Regions from separate parts of the Cytobacillus sp. FSL W8-0315 genome, predicted to be linked through region 1. Evidence: riboswitches for the same ligand, from Rfam matches in the RefSeq annotation. Region 1 holds a riboswitch; each other region holds the start of a gene.
The links. A riboswitch is a leader RNA that binds a small molecule or an ion and turns the genes downstream of it on or off. The one in region 1 is predicted to bind thiamine pyrophosphate.
Positions count from the first base shown of each region.

Region 1 (5,877 bases):
TGTGTATAGAAATCAATGATGCTGTGTTCGACACCATTATGGGAATTGGAAAAAGATAATGACTTTCTGTCTTCGGTTTCTACAAGGAAGATTGTTGGAACACCCTTTGCTTGAAAGCTTAGCATAGCATTTTTCTCACCTTTGAATTCAACTTTAACACCAAGAACCTCTACATAAAATGCTACTGACCGCTCCAAGTTTGAAACTGGTATCTCAACAGTAGCAATATGTGAAATAAACATTTGGACCCTCCTTTTATATCGAGTTTTTTACCTATTTTACAGAGTGCAGGAAAAATCCTGCTAATTATGCGTGAAATGAAAGTAATGAGTACATATTAATTTAAAGAACCATAAGGAAGGAGCAAATGAGTTGTCTGGAAAAGATGAGCAAAATAAGAAACAGACACAAGGCCCAAAAGAAGAGAGGGAACTTGTCAATGAGTTTGGAAAGTATAAAGGGGATCAGCCGGTTCCGCAGCCTAAGGATTATGATGAGATAGAGTATTAAAAAAGCAGGATAAGTCCTGCTTTTTTAATATTTAAGTCTCTGGCCTTAGCTTATTTTAATGCTAAGGGAGCTTAATCCTCTTTGTATTCTCTTCTAAACTATAGTTAAGAAAAGCAAGAAGGGGAAAATGTATGAATGGAAAAATTGAAGTTAGTTTTCATGGACTTATCATTTTATTAGCATTGTATATATTGTTTAATTATATGCCGACACTTTTGCCGGCTTATAAATGGGGTATTATTGCAGGCATGGCTGCCATATTAGTGATGGATTTTTACTTTTTTGCTGCAGGCAAGTTATCCCGATTGAAATACAGCAGACTGGCACTTATTTATATGTTCTGTCTGCTGTTAATAGTTTTTATGACCTTTTATTTAACAAAAATACTTGTTTTGACTGATGCCTATGGGCTCGAGAGAATGCTGAGGGAATATGAAGCGGAGGGCAAGCTCATCTTTTTCCTGGTTTGCTTTTTACAGCCTATTCTGTTGCCGCTTCCTGAAGCCGTAACACTGCCTGCCGGAAGTGCCGTATTCGGTCCCGCAGCCGCTGCCTTTCTTGGATTTACAGGTACACTTTCGGGGATTATTGTTATGTTCTTGACTGCAAGGATAGGAGGATTAAAGCTTGTATCCCGGTTTATAAAAGAGCGGCATCTGATCAAATACCAAAAATACATGGAGAAAAATGAAAACACCATACTAATGCTGATGTTTGTTATTCCGATATTGCCGGATGAGATCATTTGTGTTGGAGCAGGAATGGGTGGTGTTTCATTTAAAAAGTTCCTGGGAATTGCGTCTATTTCCAAAATGTTAACTTCCTTGCTGCTGGCTTACTCGCTTTCATTGGCCAATGCCTTATCTTTATCTGGCTCACAGCTTTTATTAGTCGTTTCGGTTGTGATAGGGGTATTTTACAGTGTATCCCACTTGTATAAAAAGAAGAAGGATAGAAACTATTAGGACTGTCTTTAACCTTTAATGGTTCCTCCTATCGCTGTCAGCGAAACTATTCAGGCAACGATAGGATTAATCACTTTAGATAGATGCGAAGATTCCCGATGCTTTGGCGACCAGCTGATCCTGGTCGTTATAAATCAGGCAGTCTGTGTGGTTGAGGGTGCGCCCCCTCTTCACAAGGTGAGCATTGGCGATAAGAAATTCACCTGTCGCCCCCTTTAGGAAAGTGACCTTTAAATCAGCTGTCACCACGGATTGCATCTGGTTTTCATCCGGCTCGAAAATATTCCCCATCGCTACATCCGCAAGAGTGGAAATGACGCCTCCATGAACCAGCCCCGCGCTGTTAATAAAGAGCGGCTGAATTGGCAAAGTCACTTTCATATTGCTTTCACTGACTCTTTCGTAATGGAATTTCAGAAATTCATCAAAAGGCTGTTTGATTAACATTTTGTACACTCCAATTTCATTAAGGTTAAAATGTTTATTCATGATTTTTTGTGAAATCCCTGCTTATTGCGGCTAATTTGTATAGGAAAGGCTGTAACTGCGAATTTATGATTTTATTAGATGGTTTCATAAAATCTGAAAAAGTGTTATTATTTTCAATAAATTCAAAAAAGGCAGGGCTGGAATATGGCAAAAGTAGAGAATATTAGTTTCGCAGAAAACTTTCCTATTTCATTTAAGGAACTGGAAGAAGAAGCAGAGAAAGTGATGGGAGCTGGCGGATTTGGCTATGTCCAATCAGGAGCCGGGGGAGAAGAAACGCTGAAAAAGAATATCGAATCCTTTGCAAAATACTCAATTGTACCGAGGATGCTTAGAGATGTATCAGTGCCGGATATAAGTGTGAATTTATTTGGAAAAACGTATCCTTATCCAGTATTCCTTGCACCTATAGGAATGCAGCGTCTTGAACACAGTGAGGGAGAGCTTGCATCTGCCCGGGCGGCAGCTTCGTTTGGAATTCCTTTTATCCAGAGCACGGTATCCAGTTATTCCATTGAAGAAATCGCAAATGCAACAGGCACGAGTCCAAAATGGTTCCAATTATATTGGTCCAATTATGAAGATGCTGCGTTCAGTATGGTGCGCCGGGCGGAGGAATCAGGCTATGAAGCAATTGTGTTAACAGTAGATACGGTGATGATGGGGTGGAGGGAAGCTGATCTAAGAAACAATTTTTCACCGTTAAAGCTTGGCTATGGAAAAGCAAACTATGAGAGTGACCCGGTCTTTATGGCCACTCTCCATGACGGTGATGTAGTTCAGGGAATCCTTGATAATATCCATCATCCAACCTTGAGCTGGGAGCATATTGCTAGGTTAAAAGAGAAAACAAATCTGCCGATTCTATTAAAGGGTATTCTCCATCCCGAAGATGCCAGGCTGGCCGTTGAAAAAGGGATAGACGGAATCATAGTCTCCAATCATGGCGGCAGGCAGCTTGATGGAGTGATTGCGGCGATTGATGCGCTTGGACCGGTTGTGAAGGAAGTCAAAGGAAGAATTCCAGTATTGTTTGACAGCGGCATTCGCCGCGGTTCCGATGTGGTCAAAGCACTGGCATTAGGAGCCGACGCAGTTTGCCTGGGAAGGCCGTATGTGTACGGTTTGGCCATTGGCGGGCAGAATGGAGTTGAAAAAGTACTTGCCAACTTTATTGAAGAAACAAAAGTGTCACTTTCTCTGGCAGGAGTCGGGAGTCTAAAGGAAATGGCAAGTCTGAAGCTACTTCGATAGTTTCTCAGCAGAAATCGAAGAGCGCTTAATACATTGATTGCACCAAGAAAAGTATATAAGCAAAAAGATTGATGACAGTGCCGGAATAATTTGTTAAGCTTGAGATAGCTTATCAAACTAAATATCTATGCAGCTACTAGGGGTGCCCCGAATGTGCGGGCTGAGAGGAAAGCGCGTTATAGCTTTCTGACTCTTATGGACCTGATCTGGTTAATGCCAGCGGAGGGAAGTAGGATTTGACTATATGTCAATTCATATACTTAAACCAAGCCAGGTCCTTAAGGGAATCTGGCTTTTTTGTATACATACTTCCCATCCTGATAAGCAATCAGGCGGCCCTTTAGAAAGGAGGTTTAGATGAACAGAACCCGATTGTTAACTACGATGGCTTTATTTGTAGCAATTGGGACACTGGGATCCCATTTGCTCTGGTTTCCGGCAGGCATAGCCAAGGCCTATCCGGTGCAGCATGCGGTGAATGTATTGGCAGCGGTGACGCTTGGCCCCCTGCCTGCAGCAGCTGTGGCATTTATGATTGGCCTGCTTCGTAATTTGCTTGGATTCGGGACGCTGCTTGCGTTTCCAGGCGGCATGATCGGAGCGTTTTTGGCAGGTGTGCTTTATTTGAAGTTCGGCCGGAAAATATGGGCTGCTGTAGGAGAAGTGGTAGGTACCGGCATAATCGGTGCATTGTTTGCAGTCCCTTTTGCAAAGGTTCTCATGGGAAGCGCAGCTGGGGCATTCTTCTTTGTGCCGCCATTCCTGGTCAGCAGCATTGCCGGTGCGGCCATAGGCTGGATGGTTTTGGCAAAGGTTAAAGAGAAGAATCTGGTTCAGAATATATGATGATTTTGAGCTGGCGAAGCTGGATGAGTAAGCAGCATAGTAAAGAAATCTGACTTAATGAGCGATTTTCAAGAGTTATAAGCGAAATCCCAAATTTATGAGAGAAAAACGTCAAGTTAGAAAATCGGTAAAAAACAATTAAAATGTTAGAAAACTGCTAGGGGCGCTACGGCTGAGATAAGGAGCTTTTCCTTTGTCCCTTGGAACCTGATCTGGATAATGCCAGCGCAGGGAAGCAGTGAGGACCTCGTTTTATATCCTCATGCTTTTTCCCCGGCAGCTTCTGTAATTAATAAGGAGGCTATTTTTATGACTTTTTCAGAGATTCTGCGCAAGGAAAATGAAGATTTGTTTCAGCTGATATTTGAGCACCCATTTGTCCAGGGTATCGGGAGAGGGGACGTGCCGAAAGAGGCACTGGCCCATTACATTAAAGCGGACTTTGAGTATCTGAATGCGTTCATGCATATTTATGGGATTGCCATTTCAAAGTCAGCAGAGCGTAAGGATATTGCATATTTTAATCAGCAAATAGAATTTGTATTGAACAGCGAAGTACATCCCCACCATAATTTCTGCCAGCAGATTGGCGTGGATTACGAGGCATTGCAGGGCTATCCGCTCCCTCCAACAGCTGATCATTATGTTAAGCATATGATGTATCATGCCCACACAGGCGGCATGGGTGAAATCCTTGCTGCATTATTGCCTTGTCCATGGACTTATTGGGAGATTGGGCTTGAACTCATGAAGCAATATGAGCCAGATGAGAACCATCCGTTTTATCCATGGATCTCTTTTTACGCAAATTTAAGGGTCGAAGCTGTGACCATGAATATGAGAAACCGTTTGGATGAGCTTGCTGATGCGGCATCACCGGAAGAAAGGCAGCGAATGAAGGATGCTTTCCGAAAAAGCTGCCAGCTGGAGCTTGGCTTCTGGGAGATGGCTTACACCTGCGAAGAGTGGCCGGCAGGCAATCCTTCAGCAGTAAGATAAGAAAAGCGCAAGCGCCTCGCTCAAAAAGGAACGCAGGCTAAGAGCGCAACGTCCTCCCAAAAGCTACCGCTTTCGGTCGTGCGATGTATCGCTGCCGTAGCTTTCCTTGTCCTGTGGCAACGTCTGCATGACCCACATCCTCCCATAATCTGCCGCTTTTGGTCGTGCGATGATTATGCTGACGAAGCCTTCCTTGTCCTGCGGGCCTCAGGGATAAGACGGTTCCTTATGGCCCCGGGTTCCTAGGAGCCGGAGCTAGACAAGCTTGTGACCTCAAGGGGGGAGGCTGCTTGCGCTAGACAGTTATCGAAGTTCAAAATTTTATACTTTCGTATTTAATAAGAAAAACGCCTGCATCTGCTTTATGGCAGTGCAGGCGTTTTTTCAAAATCCCATCTGTAATGAGCGGTAATAGGAGTCTTAAAAGAAGAGAGTTTTACTTCTGCTGCAAATGGTGTGGAGTTATGTATGACATATGGAATGCCATCTTTCGTCCGTTTGTCAGATATGATGGCAACATGGTCGAATTTAGGAGAAAGGAAAACCACAATGTCACCCGGCTGCCATTGCTGAAGGTTCTTAATATCTCCTGGAATCAGTTCTGTTGTTAATGACTTTGCGAAGCGGCTGAAAAAGACATTCTGGTTTGGCACCCTCCTGAAATCAATGTTTGGATCAGGATTGCCCTTCACTCTTGAATACAAGTCCGTATTCTCGGCGATATCCTGATCAATAAGATCCTTTATGGTTACATCAGCCCCCTGGAAACCCCTCCAAACCACATCTGTACAGACACCTTCACCATCGGGCGGAT
Region 1 covers NZ_JBBOOC010000001.1:290,400-296,276, reverse strand. The annotation lists gene MKY20_RS01750 (VOC family protein) at 1-242, opposite strand, end outside; gene MKY20_RS01745 (hypothetical protein) at 373-510, shown strand; gene MKY20_RS01740 (TVP38/TMEM64 family protein) at 642-1,475, shown strand; gene MKY20_RS01735 (PaaI family thioesterase) at 1,551-1,922, opposite strand; gene MKY20_RS01730 (alpha-hydroxy-acid oxidizing protein) at 2,109-3,218, shown strand; TPP riboswitch at 3,347-3,463, shown strand; gene thiW (energy coupling factor transporter S component ThiW) at 3,576-4,064, shown strand; TPP riboswitch at 4,214-4,315, shown strand; gene tenA (thiaminase II) at 4,374-5,063, shown strand; gene MKY20_RS01715 (DUF1287 domain-containing protein) at 5,426-5,877, opposite strand, start outside.

Region 2 (5,877 bases), 4.1 Mb from region 1:
TGCAAGAGCAAGATTTCTTTTGCAGGATGCTAAATCGCTTGAAACTGTAACAAGTGAAAGCTGAAACGGCAACTCATGAAACATTTTCTCTAATTCAATATTGCTGTACTTATCAAGATGAATATGGGCATCAATATACTTATCCATGCTGTTGCCTCCTAATGATTTTTCAGCGCATGATGGATGCTTCTTTTGCAGGCAAGGAAATTTTCATTGAGATAAAGTTCCTCCATTCTTGGCCTGTTAAAGGGTACCTTATATTCTTTAATTACTTTAGCAGGCTTGCTGCTCAGTACTAAAATTCGATCAGAGAGGTAAATGGCTTCTTCGATATTGTGGGTTACAAACAGAATTGTCGGCTTATGCTCATTCCAAATATCGAGAAGCCACTTTTGCATATCGTGGCGGGTAAGCTCATCTAAAGCTGAAAAAGGTTCATCCAGCAAAATGATAGGCTGCGGGCTTAATAATGCCCGGATAAAGGCAGCCCTTTGCTTCATTCCCCCTGACAATTCATGGGGGTATGCATTTTCATAGCCGCCGAGACCAGCTTTTTGAAGCATCTTTCTGGCCGCTTCCGAATCGGTTTTACCCATTAGCTCCTGTCCAAGCAGAACGTTTTGAAGAATGGTTCTCCAGGGCATCAGGGAAGGTGTCTGAGGCATATAGCTTATTGAACCGCGTTTGCCGTTGATTTTCACATTCTCAAGCGTTATGGAGCCTTCGTCCGGCAGAAGCATCCCGCCAATCAGGTTGAAAATGGTGCTCTTTCCGCTCCCTGAAGGACCTAAAATCGAAACAAATTCCCCTTCATTTACATGAAAACTCAAATTGTCTAAAACCTGATTAGTATCAAAACTTTTGGTTAAATGATTAACGGATAATTGTATCATTTCCTGGCACTCTCCCGTGACTTCCATTTAATCAGCAAACGTTCAGCCAGTAAAATTCCTCCAAAAAACAGCAAGCTTAACAGCATAATCGCAAAAATGGCAACAAAAACACGGTCTGTCCGAAATGAAGAAGATGCCAGAGTCATATAAACACCTATTCCTTCTTTAGCTCCGAGCCATTCGGATATTACAGCACCCATCACACTATAGGTTGCGGAGATTTTTAGCCCTGAAAATAGAGAGGGAAGGGAATAGGGAAGCTCCAGCTTCCAAAACAGCTGTCCTTTGCTGGCCCCTGCCATCAGCATATAATGCCTAAGTTCTCCGGGTGTCTGGCGAAAGCCGTCCAATGCAGCAACAGTAATGGGGAAGAAGCAAACCAGCGTGATGACAATCAGCTTTGGAAGTATCCCGAAACCAAACCAAACAACCAGCAAAGGAGCCAGAACAATTATAGGCACATTTTGTGAAAGTATGAGGAGAGGGTAAACCGACTCCCTTATAAAAGGCAATAAGTGCAGTATAACGGCTGTGATTAAACCTATGACGGTGCCAATGGCAAATCCCAATAGGGAAAGCATGACTGTCGATTGAAGGTGGTGGCTGAAGCCCTCCCAGCCCGAAATCGCTTCCAGAACGATTTCTGTTGGCGGAGGCAGGAGCCATGCAGGGACTTCTGCCAGATTTACTGCCATTTCCCAAGCAATGAATAAAAGAAGGAGAACCGCAGCCGGCCTCCATCCTTTTCTGAACAAATTTATCATGGACGATATTTCTCCGTTAAATCACTCATTTCAATACCGTCCGGCTGATATAGAACCTTTACCTGTGAGATTACATTGCTGCTTCCTCTTTCAATCATTTTTCTGTTCATATCAGCTATGATTTTCAATAAATGGTCTAAATCGCCTTCCATCGTTGTTTCGAGGGGATGCACTTCGTACTTAACACCGGATTGCTGAATGACACTAATTGCTTCATCAACGTAAGGTATAACATTTTCCCCATCTTTTGTTTTCGGTATGATCTGAATGCTTACAAGTGCGTTTGCCATATTTGAACTCTCCTTATTCCGGCAGGAAGTCATTAGTAAATGCTTTGCCTGCATCTAATTCTTTATCTAAAAGACCATTTTCATGCATCCAGTCTGCATAGTTTTCCCAGACTTCAAGCTTTTGTTCACCCCATCTTGAAGCATCATCCTGATAGCGGGGGGATAGCCATTCCTGGCTTTTTTTGACCAATTCGCTGTCCAGATCCGGAGCATTCTTTAACAAAATATCTGCTGCTTCGCCAGGTTGATCGATTGCAAATTCATATCCCCTTGCTGCTGCTTTTACAAATGCTTTGACAGTATCCGGATCATCTGCAATCATTTTTTCGCTGGTTGCGAGAACGGGCGTGTAGTAATCCAGTTTTTCTGAGTAGTCGGTAAGGTAGACCATATTAATCTTTTCCCCCCGAAGTTCTGCTTCTACACCTGTCCATCCATAATAAATCCATGCGAAGTCTATATCTCTTTTAACAGCTGTAAAAAAGTCAGCATCCCCCATATTAACAATTGAGACCTTATCAATATTAGCGTTTTCCTTCTTCATTAGGGAGTCTATTACCGATTTTTCTACAGGTGCCCCCCAGCCGCCATAAGTTTTTCCTTCAAAGTCTTTCGGCGATTTAATGTTTTTTTCGGCAGGGGATGCAAAACCGGAAGTATTATGCTGAATAACAGCTGCTATCGATACAAGGGGAACGCCCTGTACACGTGCTTCCGTGATGCTTTCCTGATAGCTGACACCAAAATCAGCCTTGCCTGATGCAGTCAATTGATCTGCACCTGCTTCACCTGGCATTATAATTTCTACATCGAGCCCTTCTTCTTTAAAATATCCTTTGTCCTTTGCGGCATATAAGCCGGTATGATTGGTATTAGGTGTCCAATCCAGTACAACAGTAACTTTTTTCAAATCTTGTTTGCTGTCTGAATCTTCGCTTCCAGTCTGATTATCCGGTCCATTGCCGGCACAGCCTGAAAGAAGCAGCAGCGAACAGATAGCTGCAATCCACTTTTTCATAAGTACTCCTCCTAAAAAACGTTATGTAATAAGGAAAGTTAATGATAGTCTGCCCTGAAAAATAAAAACGCCCCGGTATAAACCAGGGCGCATATAAAAAACATTTAGTATGTTTAAGAATATGTTCCCTACGCTGGTATGAGCCAGATCAGGTTCAAAGGGTCAGCATCTTAATGATGAAGTCTCAACCGGCATACCGGTTCCCCTACATTTCTTGCTATTTAATTTTGACAGCATAAATACTTTCCATCATTATTATAGCAAATAATATTAAAATGCACAGAAAATAATTATTTCATTCCAATCGTCCTGCTCTCTTTCCAAATTCTGAATTTTTCAAGTTCACCTGTAATTTGGCTAACGGCAAAACCAAGGACTGCTACATCATCTAAGATTCCCATTCCTATTAAAAAGTCAGGAACAAGGTCTATTGGGGAAACAAAGTATAGTATGGAAGCAATAATAAAGATAATCGATTTTTTTGAAATATGCCGGTAATCGCCTTTAGACCATGACTTTACTAAATCGATCAGAAGCTGAAACTTTTCCCATATATCACTTAATGAAGATTGGTTTTTATCTGCTTTAAGTGTAGCCTTTCTTAAAAGTCCTTTTGTTTTTTCAGGATCGTCCGCATAACGTTTAGCCCTGGATGAAAATTTTTTATAGCCGTCCTTATAAACTTTGGTTTCTATTTCAGGCATAGCTATCACTCCTATATTGATAATTCGCATAAACAGTTATAATCTAGTATTTACCGCATACCTGACATGACATAAACATTTCATGGGGAGAAATAAATGGAAATCAAATTTAACCTGTGACAAAACCTTATTGGGAGCTGATATCTATGCTTGAGAAATGGCTGAAAGAATCAAATTATACAGTAATATTGACTGGAGCAGGAATGTCGACAGAAAGCGGACTGCCTGATTTCAGGTCTGCCAATAATGGATTATGGAATGGGAAAGATCCTGGGAAAATAGCCAGTACAAAAGCATTGAATGAAAATGTGAACGAATTTATAGAATTTTATCGGCACAGGGTAATCGGGCTTAAGGAGTGTAATCCCCATCAAGGGCACTATATTCTTGCAGATTGGGAAAAGAGAGGTATTATTAAGAGCATTATTACCCAGAACGTGGATGGATTTCATGGACTCGCGGGAAGTGAAAAAATATCAGAGCTCCATGGGAATCTGCAGACACTCCATTGCCGGAAATGTAAAAAAGAGTTCCCGAGCGAGGGGTATTTGCATGGTCAATTCCAATGCCGTTGCGGGGGTGTGCTCCGTCCTTCAGTGGTTCTGTTTGGGGAAATGCTCCCTGAGGAGGCCTTAGATTTCGCAGCAGATGAAACAGAAAAAGCAGAACTTTTTATTGTTCTGGGATCATCCTTGACTGTAACACCTGCAAATCAGTTTCCGCTGATAGCCAAACAAAAAGGAGCAAAACTTGTGATTATTAATATGGAACCTACGGATTTCGATATTTATGCTGATAAAGTGATTCATGACCGCAAAATTGGTGAAGTGCTGGATGAACTTGATAGAGCCTTCAAATAGTCAAAAAACATGAAATCATAGCACTCATGCTATGATTTTTTTTATCAATCAACTATAATGGACAATGAACATGATTACTACTGCCTCAAGCGATATGATATATAAGGAGTGTTCAGCATGTTATCAAACATCGGTATTCCAGGTTTAATTCTAATCCTGGTTTTGGCTCTGATTATTTTTGGACCCAAGAAACTTCCTGAAATAGGAAGAGCGTTCGGGGAGACATTAAAAGAATTTAAGAAATCTACCCGTGAACTCACAAAAGATGATGACAATGATAAAAGGAAATAACCTATTCAAGTGGTTTAGAACCGGCTTTGCAGACAATAGTCTCGAAGCCGGTTTTTTATTTTCTGGCTTTCGAAGCGAGTGAATGGGTATAGAAAAGAGAGAAATGAAAAAATGGTTGACTAACATGTATATACAAGATAAAATGAAAGCGTAAACAGTTCATGTATATACAAGTTGGTTTGCTAAATTGGATAGAGTTGTAAATGGCGAGAACAATAAATAAAAACCTTATAACTGTTTTTTTCTATAATATGAAAACGGTAACAGGAGGAGAGCGAAGAATGGCTACGAATAAAGAGTCAGCAGAGCAAATTGTAGAAGCTATCGGGGGCAAGGATAATATCGCAGCGGCTACTCATTGTGTTACACGTCTGCGTTTTGCCTTAAAAGATGAGGGGAAGGTCAATAAAGAAAAACTCGAAAATATAGATGTAGTGAAAGGTTCCTTTTCCACAAATGGACAATTCCAGGTTGTCATTGGACAAGGCCTTGTTGATAAAGTGTATAAAGAAATGACAGAAGCAACTGGAATAGGCGAATCATCAAAAGAAGAAACAAAAAGTGCTGCTGCTGAGAACTTAAATCCATTGCAGCGCGGCATTAAAACACTCGCAGATATTTTTATTCCAATCCTTCCAGCTATCGTAACAGCCGGTTTGCTGATGGGGATAAACAATATTATGACAGCACCGGATATTTTCTTTGATGATAAGTCTTTTGTTGAAGTTTATACTAACTGGGCTGATCTGGCTGGCATCATTAACCTGATTGCCAATACTGCTTTCGTATTCCTTCCCGGTTTGATTGGATGGAGTGCTGTAAACCGGTTTGGCGGAAGTCCTCTTCTTGGTATTGTGCTAGGTTTAATGCTAGTGCATCCGGATCTTTTAAATGCATGGGGCTATGGTTCTGCTGAAGAAGTTCCGAAGTGGAACTTATTCGGGTTAGAAATAGAAAAGGTAGGTTATCAGGGGCAGGTATTGCCTGTATTATTTGCTTCATACGTATTGGCTAAGATAGAAGTATTTCTGAGAAAAAGAATCCCTGATGCTTTTCA
Region 2 covers NZ_JBBOOC010000001.1:4,415,879-4,421,755, reverse strand. The annotation lists gene MKY20_RS22660 (TatD family hydrolase) at 1-147, opposite strand, end outside; gene MKY20_RS22655 (ABC transporter ATP-binding protein) at 159-893, opposite strand; gene MKY20_RS22650 (ABC transporter permease) at 890-1,657, opposite strand; gene MKY20_RS22645 (thiamine-binding protein) at 1,654-1,947, opposite strand; gene MKY20_RS22640 (ABC transporter substrate-binding protein) at 1,961-2,965, opposite strand; TPP riboswitch at 3,074-3,182, opposite strand; gene MKY20_RS22635 (YkvA family protein) at 3,256-3,669, opposite strand; gene MKY20_RS22630 (NAD-dependent deacylase) at 3,816-4,529, shown strand; gene MKY20_RS22625 (twin-arginine translocase TatA/TatE family subunit) at 4,647-4,820, shown strand; gene treP (PTS system trehalose-specific EIIBC component) at 5,102-5,877, shown strand, end outside.
Region 2: it holds a riboswitch for thiamine pyrophosphate, as region 1 does, so the genes downstream of both, MKY20_RS22640 (ABC transporter substrate-binding protein) here and thiW (energy coupling factor transporter S component ThiW) in region 1, are expected to answer to the same signal.

Region 3 (5,877 bases), 3.1 Mb from region 1:
TTGCTGCTTCTCTTTTATCCTCTAGTGAACGAATTCTTATGTCCGTTAAAACCTCTGCTTCTGGAATATTCGGGGTAATCACCAGAGAGAGAGGGATAAGATGCTTTTTCATCGCTAATATCGCTTCATTCTGAAGAAGACTTGCTCCTCCCTTTGCTATCATTACTGGATCTATGACGACATTTTTCCAGCCGTATCTCACAATTTCATTGGAAACACTCTCGATTATATCTGCACTAAAAAGCATTCCTGTCTTCACAGCGTCAGGTCTGAGGTCTTCTCCTATCGACTGAATTTGAGCAGAAACTGCCTCTGCTGTCATTGGATAAACTCCTTGAACACCCTTGGTGTTTTGAGCCGTTACCGCAGTTAAAGCAGACATGCCGAAAACACCGAGTTCCTGAAATGTTTTTAAGTCAGCTTGAATGCCCGCGCCGCCGCCGCTATCAGAACCCGCTATGGTTAAAGCTTTGTTCACTTTCATTTATATTGCCTCCTAACTGGTCGTTTTTCAAAAGAGCCATATGATTCAACATCTGCAGCTGAAATGTTATATAAGCTATTCAAAAACTCTATTTGGAAAGTGCCTGGTCCTTTGCCATCCGATTTTTCTGCTGCGATTTCGGCTGCAGAGCCATAAACGACCAATGAAGTTACTGCCGCTTTTACAGGATCCTTTTCAATAGCAGCGAAAGCTCCTATTATTGAAGTAAGAAGACATCCGGCACCCGTTACTTTCGTTAGAAGAGGATGGCCATTGTTAATGGCAAAAGTGGATTTTCCATCTGAAACGATATCCTGTTTTCCTGTAATAACGGTTACTGCACCAAGTTCTTTTGCTGCCGACTTAGCAAGCTCTGAAGTGTTACCTGCTGCTTCAATTGCATCTACGCCCTTTATACTCCATTTCTGTCCTGCCGCGTTGGCAATTTCTGCAGCATTCCCTCTTATGATGGTAATATCTAACTCTTCTAATATTCTTTTAGCTGTATCTGTGCGATAAGCCGTGGCGCCGACACCAACCGGGTCGAAAATGACTGGAACCCCATGCTGATTTGCTGATTTACCCGCTATGAGCATACTTTTTACTTCTTTTTCTGTCAGTGTTCCCATATTGAGAACCAATGCACCAGCTATTTTAGCCATTTCAGCTGCCTCTTCATGTGCATATGCCATTACTGGTGATGCCCCAATTGCCAGCAGGCCATTTGCAGTAAAGTTTGTTACCACCACATTTGTAATGTTATGTACAAGAGGGTTTGACACTCTTACTTTTTCCAATAGACTGCTAAACTCCTGAATGTTCATCTAATATCCTCCTTTAATTCATAACTAATCCGCCATCTACAACCAGATTTTGTCCAGTAACTGCCCTTGCCCATGGAGAAGCGAAGAAGACTATCGCATCAGCCACTTCTTGAGGATCTGTGACTTTTCTTAATGCAGTCGAGTTTTCGATAATTTTAAAGACTTCCTTAGAGGTCGAAGCACTGGCATCTGTCGTTTTTAACAAACCTCCCGATACCATATTTGCCGTAATTCCATATTGGCCCAGCTCATTCGCCATATTTCTGGTGAAGCCTAATAAAGCAGCTTTGCTGGTCGTATAGTCATGATAGGGTACAACTGGATGCTGGAATAGATTGGTGCCGACCGAGATTACCCTGCCAAACTCCAGTTTTTTCATATCTTCAAGACCTGCCTGAACTGTGTTCAATGCTCCCAGAATTGCACCTTCCAGCTGGCTTTTGTAATCGTCCCATTTAATTGTTTCTGCATCTTTTTTCGAAATAGGGTCAAATTGAAAGTTTACCAGTGCATTATTGACTATAGTTGTAATGGGAGCTCCAAAGTGTTCCTTCGTCTCTTGAAACATGGAGTTCACTTGAACACTGTCCCGAATATCAGCACGAATGGCAATGGCTTTTTCGCCAATTTCCTTCTGCAGAGCATGGGCTTTTTCCTCGCTATGGAAATAGTTAATGACAACTTTCGCTCCTTCTCTCGCGAATGCTTTTGCGGTTTCTTTGCCCAGCCCTCTGCTGCTGCCTGTAATAATGACAATCTGATCGTTAAGATTCATAGAAAATCCTCCTTATTGATAGCCAATTCATCTGTTTTAGAGAACAAAATAAAAACCAGATCCGCAATTGGACCTGGCTGAATAATCTAAGAGAATTAGTCGTTCCCCGCAATTACTACTTTCCTACGCTGGTATGATCCAGATCAGGTCCGAAGGGTAAAAAACAGTCCGGTTTCTTTCTCAGCCCGCGCATCGGGCACCCCTAGCAGTAAAACTATTAAGTTGGCTGTTTTCATCTTAGCCTGAAACGTTAAATCTGTAAAGTCTTGCAATTCTGCCTGTTCCTCTTTAAGGTGTAAATAGAAATACATAACTTGGAGGAATTAAAGAATGGCTGAACACCAATTCCAATTAAAAGCATATTGGCCAGGACTTCGGAATGATGTTGGAGAAATTGAAACAGGCGGGCTTAAAACAAAGGTTTCCATTCCGCCAGAAATGGAAGGACCCGGAATCGGAACAAATCCGGATGAAATGCTGCTGGGGGCAGCGGCAACTTGTTATATTATTACCCTGGCAGCTATGATGGAACGAAGTAAACTCGAGAAAGAAAACCTTACGATGGAATCAACCGGTATTGTAGATGTAACTAAAGGTGTGATTACATACAAGAAAATTATTCATCGCCCTGTTATTTTGTTACAGGCGGATGCGACTGAAAAGGATCATTCACTTGCGCGCAAGCTGGCGCAAAAAGCTGAAGCATCCTGTATGATTTCCAGGGCGATTAAAGGTAATGTAGAGGTAGAATTAGAAGAAACGATTCTAACTGCCAAAAATCCTTCGAAATAACCAAAAACCGGCATGATTGCCGGTTTTTATTCTTTAAAGAGCCCACTTTCGGATTGCCTGTGCAACACCAGCTTCATCATTAGTTCCCGTAATAGCATTCGCTGTTTCTTTCACAATATCCTGCGCATTTCCCATTGCTACACCCCAGCCTGATTCCTCGATCATGGCAATATCATTTAAGCTGTCACCCATCGCCATTACATTTTCCATCGAAATGCCAAGAAGCTCTGTTACCTTCTGGATACCTTTAGCTTTATTGATTCCAAGAGCATTTACCTCAATATTAGTTAAGCTGGAATTTGTAATCTCCAGATCCCCTTTTGTTTGAAGCTCTTTATGAATGAGTTCCCTGATTTCATCATCTGATATATCAAATCCAAATTTAAGCCATTCATGGTCATGAATATTTTCAGGCATTTCATTCGTCCAAACCCGTTCGCAGCTTGTTGCCCAGAAATTAGTCTTATGTGACTGGGATAGGTTCCACATCCACTCCATTATTTTTGAATCAACTGGAGTCCTTGAGATTGATTCACCATCAGGGCCAAATATTTCACTGCCGTTGACTGTGATCAAGTAGGAGTTCAATTCCAAAGAATCGGAATGGTCGCCTGCCGTAAGCCTGGATCTTCCAGTGCTCAAAATAACTTCAATTCCTTTTTCCTTTGCCTCTCGTATGGCCTTACGGTTTTCATCAGGAATTTCCCCTCTGGAATTCAACAAGGTTCCATCCATATCAAGAGCGATTAATTTGATCTGTGGAGCAATATTTGATTGTGACATAATAATCTCCCTTCTTTCTTGCACAATATAGCCATTATATAAATAAACAATCCTCCCATCAAAAACAAAGCACTTGGGCAGAATCATTTTTTCAATATAGGGATTATTATTCCCAATCTAAATGTAAAGGCTGGAATTACTCAATAAATGAGGTGTTGATGAATGCCTCCCATATTATTTTTGCTCCTACTGTTCTTAACCTATGCATTGATGTAGATTTATTTATATAGGAGCCTCCTAAATGGTCTCCGCTTTTTTTGAATAAGCTTAATAAATGCCAAAAAGTTGAAGCGATTTTCTTGCATCTGTCGTCTAACTGTCAGTCAAACAAAAGGCAGCCGGAATAGGCAGCTGGCATTTTAGCAAGGAGGCAGTCATGTGAGCTCTGATGAGTATGTAAAGCGGTCAATTGCTGATCAAGTAGACCGTGCTCTCGTTCTTGAAATGATCATGGATGAGTATGGTACCGTTTTGAAAAGATTGATATACAGCTATGTGAATGATTGGAATGCGGCCAGTGATTTAACACAGGATACCTTTATTACTGTTTATGAAAAGCTGGAAAGTTTCCAGCAAAGATCTTCTTTTAAAACATGGATTTTCACAATTGCTATTAATAAAAGCAAAGACTATCTTAAAAGCTGGCATTACCGCAATATGGTCATGAATGAAAAGGTTTTTTTCCTGAAAAAGGCTAGAGAAAAAGATCCGGAAGCATCATTTCTTGAACGGGATGAACATCAAGAATTGCTGAAAACGATTGAATCCCTCACAGTAAAATACCGGGAAGTCTTCCTTCTCCATTATTACCAGGATCTCAGTCTGGCAGAAATAAGTGAGACCCTTAATATCCCTATTTCTACTGTTAAAACAAGGCTGTACAGAGGACAGGAAAAAGTGAAGAAGATACTATCTGCTTCAGAAAGAGGTGAACAGCATGGCTGAACTGAATCAGGAAGTGAAGAAAGTATTGAAGGCTGCATGGACGAAAGAATCTGTTTTCACAGAAGAGGAAAAACAGAGAGTTAGAAACCGGATCGGCACTTTTGCTGTTAGAACCAGAAAAAAAGACTATGTTCCAAAACTTCTTTCTGCAGCTGCCGCTGCCGGGTTTGTCATACTGATAGGCGGGATTGCCGGGATTCAGACAGATGTATTGAACAAGCAAAATGGACAGGAGACCGCCATTGCAGATAAAGGTTTTTATCCCGGCCTTGCAGATGGCGCTATGCTAAACAACTGGAAATTGAATAATTTCGAGAAGGACTCATACGGGCACCTTTCTGCAGCTTTTACTGGGAAGGCAGAGGTCACAGGCACTCTGGATTTCCAGGAAGAAATTGTATACTTTCTGCCTGATCATGATTCCTTAAAAGTACTGCCGCTCATGGATGGCAAGAACATAAAAATAACTTTTAATGAGACGGATCAGGAGAAGCTAAAAAAGGTGTTCGGTGTAACCGAACCAATTACAGAAGAGAATGCTTCTTTAATTATAGGTGGATATCGCGCTGGGGAAGGCTCTGTTCATCAGGCTGAAGTCTTAGAGGTGGCAACTCCAAAAGATCCTCAAGTGGAAGCTGTTCCATTTCAGCTGGCCCTAAATAATAATATGGAACTGGTCCTTCGGGAGCCATTAAACCATGTGTTTAAAGAATTTTCTTTAAGAGGAACGGATGAAATCTTAAGAGGTTTAAGCCCGGCAGAAGTATTCCAGCTCTATCTGTTTGCAGAGGAAATTGAGGATTATTATACTCAATATGCATTGTTTAACCATGATCAGGATATCGGAAAACCGTTTCCTTCCCTGAATCATTACCTTGATGCTATAAACGAGTCTTCATCTATCCCAGAAAAACAGACATTATTGCATCGAGTGAAGAACGCCCGTTTAGAAGAAGTCATTATCGATGACTCTTCAGCTTATATTTCCATATCTGAAGAGGATGGGTTTGGCTTCGGCCTAAGCAAAAACAGTGAAGGAATATGGAAAGTAAACTGGATGCCAATCCAATAAATTGGCTGAGCTTGTACCTCTGATGGTGCAGGCTCTTTACATTTACCTAAATAGGCCTCCAAAGAATACGATGATGGCTAATACGGATGAAAGAAACAGGGTGAGGATAATGGAAAATAATACATGAAAGCCCGCCTGCCAGTTTTGGACTTTCTTTAAGACAAAAACACTCACGAAGAAGACAAGGACTGTCAGGAGCAGG
Region 3 covers NZ_JBBOOC010000001.1:3,383,178-3,389,054, reverse strand. The annotation lists gene thiD (bifunctional hydroxymethylpyrimidine kinase/phosphomethylpyrimidine kinase) at 1-484, opposite strand, end outside; gene thiM (hydroxyethylthiazole kinase) at 481-1,308, opposite strand; gene MKY20_RS17275 (3-oxoacyl-ACP reductase) at 1,322-2,083, opposite strand; TPP riboswitch at 2,187-2,297, opposite strand; gene MKY20_RS17270 (OsmC family protein) at 2,414-2,875, shown strand; gene MKY20_RS17265 (Cof-type HAD-IIB family hydrolase) at 2,909-3,658, opposite strand; gene MKY20_RS17260 (sigma-70 family RNA polymerase sigma factor) at 4,037-4,603, shown strand; gene MKY20_RS17255 (hypothetical protein) at 4,596-5,675, shown strand; gene MKY20_RS17250 (hypothetical protein) at 5,718-5,877, opposite strand, start outside.
Region 3: it holds a riboswitch for thiamine pyrophosphate, as region 1 does, so the genes downstream of both, MKY20_RS17275 (3-oxoacyl-ACP reductase) here and thiW (energy coupling factor transporter S component ThiW) in region 1, are expected to answer to the same signal.

Region 4 (5,877 bases), 3.1 Mb from region 1:
CCTCTTGCAGGCAAGGAATTCAGCCCTGGAATCGGCAATAATTTTTACGCAGTCGCGCTGCAAATTGCTGGTATCGGGACACTGATGACAGGTATAAACTTTATCGTCACGATTTTGAAAATGAGAACAAAAGGCATGACACTAATGAAAATGCCGATGTTCACTTGGACTACCTTTGTAACATCCATTCTGATTGTGGCAGCTTTCCCTATTTTCACAGTTGCATTGGCACTGATGACATTCGACCGTCTGTATGGAACACACTTCTTTACAGTATCAGGCGGAGGAATGGATATGCTTTGGGCTAACCTGTTCTGGCTTTGGGGACATCCTGAAGTTTACATTGTTGCCCTTCCTGCATTCGGGATTTTCTCAGAAGTTATTGCCACTTTCTCAAGAAAATCATTGTTTGGATATAAATCAATGGTATTTTCCATCCTTGGAATTGCCCTTTTAAGTATGGTTGTCTGGGTCCACCATTTCTATACAATGGGATCAGGCCCTGCTGTAAACTCTTTCTTCTCCATCACGACGATGGCGATAGCCATACCGACTGGAGTCAAGATGTTTAACTGGCTGTTTACGATGCGTAAAGGCCGCATAAAAATTACTTCCGCCATGCTTTGGGCACTTGCATTCGTCCCATGCTTCGTCATAGGCGGGGTTACTGGCGTAATGCTTGCAATGGGTGCAGCGGATTATCAGTATCACAATACATTATTCCTGGTTGCCCACTTCCACTATGTATTAATTCCAGGTGTCGTATTTGCGGTATTTGCAGGTCTTTACTACTGGTGGCCAAAAATGTTCGGCTTCATGCTGAATAAAAAAATCGGTAAATGGCATTTCTGGCTATTTGTTATCGGCTTTAACGTAACATTCATGCCTATGTTCTTCCTTGGATTAAACGGAGCTGTAAGACGTGCATACACATACTCTGCCGAGTCTGGATTTGCACCACTCTTTATGCTTTCGGCAATTGGTTCCATCATTCTGGCAGCCGGATTCGCGGTGTTCTGCTACAACATTTACTGGAGCATCCGCTATGCCGACAGAAACATTTCAAGCGACCCATGGGACGCAAGAACATTGGAATGGTCTACTGCGTCACCTGTTCAATTCTATAACTTTGCAAAACTGCCGGAAGTTAAATCCCTTGATCCTTTCTGGCACATGAAAAAAAAGAATGAAGGCTTAACGTTATATGACAGTGAAATCGAAGAGATTCATATGCCAAGCAATTCCTGGCTTCCGATTTATATGGGTGTCATCTTTGGCATCGCAGGCTTCCTCCTTGTATTTGAATGGCACATCGCTGCAGCTGTAGCTGCCATCGGCATTTTTGCTGGATTGATCATTCGTTCATTCGATTACAATGAAGGCTTCCATGTTACAAAAGATGAAATCCACAGAATTGAAAATGCGTGGAGAAAAACAGAAGGAGAGGTGCACGATCATGTCAGCTAAAGTGGATACTTCTTTGCCCCTTGAATATCAAACTGAACAGGACCGGATGAATATTCTTGGCTTCTGGGTTTTCCTTGGCGCTGAAATCGTTCTATTTGCCACTCTGTTCGGAGTATATGGAGTTTTATATGAACGCTTTGCTGGAGGGCCAACACATAAAGACATTTTTGTGATCAAGGATGTCATGATTCAGACAGTCCTCCTTTTGACAAGCAGCTTTACAATGGGCATCGCCATTTTTGAAATGCGCCGCCATAACCTGAAAGGGCTAATCACCTGGCTGGTGATTACCCTTGCACTTGGCGCAGGATTCCTATTCATGGAGATTAATGAGTTTATCCATTATGCCCATGAAGGTGCAACGATGCAGACAAGTGCGTTCCTATCCAGCTTATTTGTCCTGCTGGGTACACACGGAGCCCATGTTACATTGGGAATTGGCTGGGCAACTATGGTCATTATCCAGCTTTTAAAAAGAGGCCTTACCCCTACTACAGCAAGAAAAACGTTTATTATCGGCCTTTACTGGCACTTCCTTGATGTGGTCTGGATCTTTATTTTCACATTCGTGTATTTGAAAGGACTGGTGGCTTAAATGGAACATCATCAATCAAAAAGCTTCCCTATAAGCCATGTCATTGGATTTGTTGTTTCCCTTGTGCTGACATTTGCAGCAGCAGGTATTGCCCTAAAAACGAACCTCTCTTTTAAAGTGATCATGTGGATCATCGGCTCGCTGGCTGTCATTCAGGCAGGCATGCAGCTGTTCATGTTCATGCACTTAAGAGAAGGAGAAGACGGCAAAACGAACTTAGTTAATATGATTTATGCCGTATTTATGGTTATTGTAATTGTAGTAGGTTCTATTTGGGTTCTCACTTCTGGGCACGCGGCTCATTAATTCAAGAAAAGCGGAATCGCCTTGTCCATCCCATGAGCCAGATAATAAAACCGGTCTCCCTTTTGGAGGCCGGTTTTATTTGTATTGTCTGATTCCCTTGCTGCCCTTTGTCATTTCTTCCATCACATTAATAAAAAATCCGAATCCAAAAATTAGCATGGATGATACCATAATGCTTAAACCGATTGATAAAACATACTCACCCGTGAGACCGCTTACAAAAAAGCTTGAAATAAAGACAATTAACCCTAAAAGAATACCGGCCGCAGTAACATTTCTAAAAAAATGCAGCACCTTTTGCTGTTTTAAAGTCATATTTCCATCCCCTTTTATTTAATATTCTAACTATGTTCACAAATTTGTCAAACTTTTTGTCACAAAATTGTCAAATTTATTTATGCAAAAAAAGCTTTGCAAAGGTGCAAAGCAATTTTCTACTGATATAGCTTTTTAATGTTCTCCAAATCTTTCTTTAAATTGCCTATTTCCTGCCTGGTCAGCATTAATGGCATTTGATCGTAAAGTGTAATAATCTGTCCTCCCTCATCCTCTTCATGAAGGGATAAATAGTTATACAAATTTTCACATTGATTTTTGTTAAGGACAGACTGGGTGCTGAAATTTTTAACCTTCTGGATCTCAAAGGCACTGGTTTCTGCATCATATACACCTGTAATAATATTGCCCTGCAATGTGTTTGACAAACAATCACTCCCCTTTTTGAGTAATATACCCATTTTTCAGGAGCAGTTTCCTAAAATAAGAAAAAACCTCTTTGGAAATTTCCAAAGAGGCTGATTATATTAGGAAGCGCGTTTTTGTGATTGAATAACTTCATCCGTTTTTCTTATGATCAATCTTGGAGCTGAAGATATAATTAATACTGCTAAAATCGAGCAGAGAATAGCTGCTCCGAGCATGGTTGCACCGTTTGCCAGGAAGGAAAAGAGAACCGGTGACATCCCTTCCGGCGCATAGCTCCCAAAGAAAAGGACACCTGCTATGAAATGCCAGAAATACCGGGCAAGGCTTCCGGCAAACACAGCTAAAACAACCCAGCCCAATGCCTTTTTCTTGTTTCCGCTGCGCAGCTGATTTTGAATTGGTCGGAAAAACAAACCGGCAAAACCGATACAGGCAAATGCCACAAAGTACTCAATAAATGCCTGAAGCGGAGTCGCAATCCAGGCATCACCCATGGCAATCTGCAATATTCCCCATAATAGACCGGCAATGAAGCTGACTTTAAAGCCCCATCTGAATGCCAAAATGAATATGGGAATCATCGCAGCAGAAATCGAAATGGAAGGCGACAGCTTAATAGATGGAAGGAAATCCAAAATAATAGCAAATGCTGCAAAAAATGAAGCTTCAATCATCGCCGTCAGGCTTAATTTTTTCATAAAAAAATCCCCCTATAATCGTATGACGATACCCCAAGGGAGAACAAGCAGGCAGAAAAACCCCTTCCGCCTTTTATTCCACATTCCTGCGCTAGCATTATCTAACAGGTTCAAAGGGTCAGAACAGCGAACTATTCACTCTCAGCAGAATGCTCCCCTTGTGGCACGTTATTGTATTATCCAATTTTAGTATAAATGAAATAAATGAAAGTGAAAAGGATTATTTTCCCTCTCCAAATATAGCCTGTTTATCCCACTTTCCGATACGGTAATACATAAAGGCGATGACACTGCTTATAGCAAAGCTTATCCCCATGCCTGCAGCAATTCCTTTATCACCCATAAACTTTGAAAATAGGAATGTTAAAGGATAGCGCAGGATCCAGAATGAAATGATATTCAGTATGAGCACTTGAAACATCGCACCGGAAGCTCTTACCACACCATTCAATATAAAATTAATGCCCAGGAGCGGATAAAAAAAGGCAATGATCTTTAAATAGTCAGTGCCATACTGAACTGATTCTTTATCCTGTATAAACAGGCGCACCCCGTGTTCTGCAAATAGGACCGTACCAAAAGCGATGATAAACATGATTCCAAGATTGTAAATGACTCCGTACAAGGCGATTTGATGAACCCGTTCCCATTGATTTCTCCCTATATTTTGACCGGCCATACTGTTGACTGCAGTCCCCAATGCCATCGCAGGAAGCATAATGATGCTGTCAATACGCTGAGCTGCACCAAATCCCGCAACCACGTCATCGCCAAAAGAGGTGACGACAGACATAATAGCCATAACACCAGCCGATATAACGGTCATTTGAAGTCCAGAAGGGATGCCGAGCTTGAAAATTAATGCCGCTTCCTCTTTATGCGGCCAAGAAGGAATAGTGAACGGCGCCAGCTTTTTGCGGAGTATGAATATCATTCCGATCATAAATGCGAACCCCTGTGAAAGGATCGTAGCACAAGCTGCCCCATCAATACCAAGCTGGAATACAGATATAAAAAGAGGGTCCAGGATTGCATTTAATACGACTGCTATCAGGACAAAGTACAGTGGACTCTTGCTGTCTCCAAGCGCCCTGAGTACGGTTCCTATAAAATTGTATCCAAATAAAAACAGAATACCAATGAAGTTAATCTGCAAATAGGATGCTGCACCTTCAGCCATTCCTGCAGGTGTGCCCATTATGGCCAAAATTCTTTCTGCAAACAGGAATCCGGCTATTCCAAGAGCAACTGACATAATTGTCTGAATGACGGTAAAGGCATTCAAATATTGTTTCAGCCCCTCTTCATGATCCCCACCCTTTTGCTGGGATAAAATCGTTAACGCCGCATTGTTTATTCCAATGATAAAAGAAAGAACTGTAAAGATTACAGTGCCGGACACCGCCAAAGCTCCCAATGCGTCGGCCCCAAGCAGATTCCCAACCCACAGACTATCAATAAATTGATAGGAAACCTGCAGAAAATTAGTGAGCATGATTGGAGTTGAGAACACCAAGAGCTGTTTGAATATATTTCCTTTTGTAAAATCCTGCTGTGCCATCTTTACACCTTTTTCCCATATTTTTTTCACAGTTTCTATTATTCACTATTTCATATCCAGTTTCCAATTTTATAGTTTTGATTGTTATTATGTTTTATAATTTTATTTGCTTCATCTCTGTCACATTTTTATCATAAATTGATGCACCTGGAATGCTGTTATAGCACAATTCCTCTAAGGAGATATTATTTTTCCATAATTTACAACGTTTAAAAAGTGTAAAACCCTGTAATTAACAATTCTTTTTCCTTATAATGTAGGTATGTTTAATGAGGAGGGAAATAGTTGAAATCACGTCTTAAGAAGCCTTCGACGATTGTTTCTATTGCATTGGTGATCACGGTGATTTTGGCGGCGGTTATTTGGACCGTACAAGCAGGAAAAAAGGATGTGACAGTCCCGTTTTCTTCTGTGGAAAAAATTATTGCCTCCCAGGATGGGAAGACTGTTGCAGTACAGGAATATAAAAATGGGAAACTGCTGATCACAGCCCCTGATGGCGAGTACATCTCCCATGTGCCCCCCAACAGTGAGATGGTTGATAA
Region 4 covers NZ_JBBOOC010000001.1:3,416,706-3,422,582, reverse strand. The annotation lists gene qoxB (cytochrome aa3 quinol oxidase subunit I) at 1-1,467, shown strand, start outside; gene qoxC (cytochrome aa3 quinol oxidase subunit III) at 1,457-2,062, shown strand; gene qoxD (cytochrome aa3 quinol oxidase subunit IV) at 2,063-2,368, shown strand; gene MKY20_RS17465 (hypothetical protein) at 2,444-2,683, opposite strand; gene MKY20_RS17460 (hypothetical protein) at 2,803-3,072, opposite strand; gene thiT (energy-coupled thiamine transporter ThiT) at 3,172-3,771, opposite strand; TPP riboswitch at 3,838-3,940, opposite strand; gene MKY20_RS17450 (MATE family efflux transporter) at 3,992-5,332, opposite strand; gene MKY20_RS17445 (AAA family ATPase) at 5,618-5,877, shown strand, end outside.
Region 4: it holds a riboswitch for thiamine pyrophosphate, as region 1 does, so the genes downstream of both, thiT (energy-coupled thiamine transporter ThiT) here and thiW (energy coupling factor transporter S component ThiW) in region 1, are expected to answer to the same signal.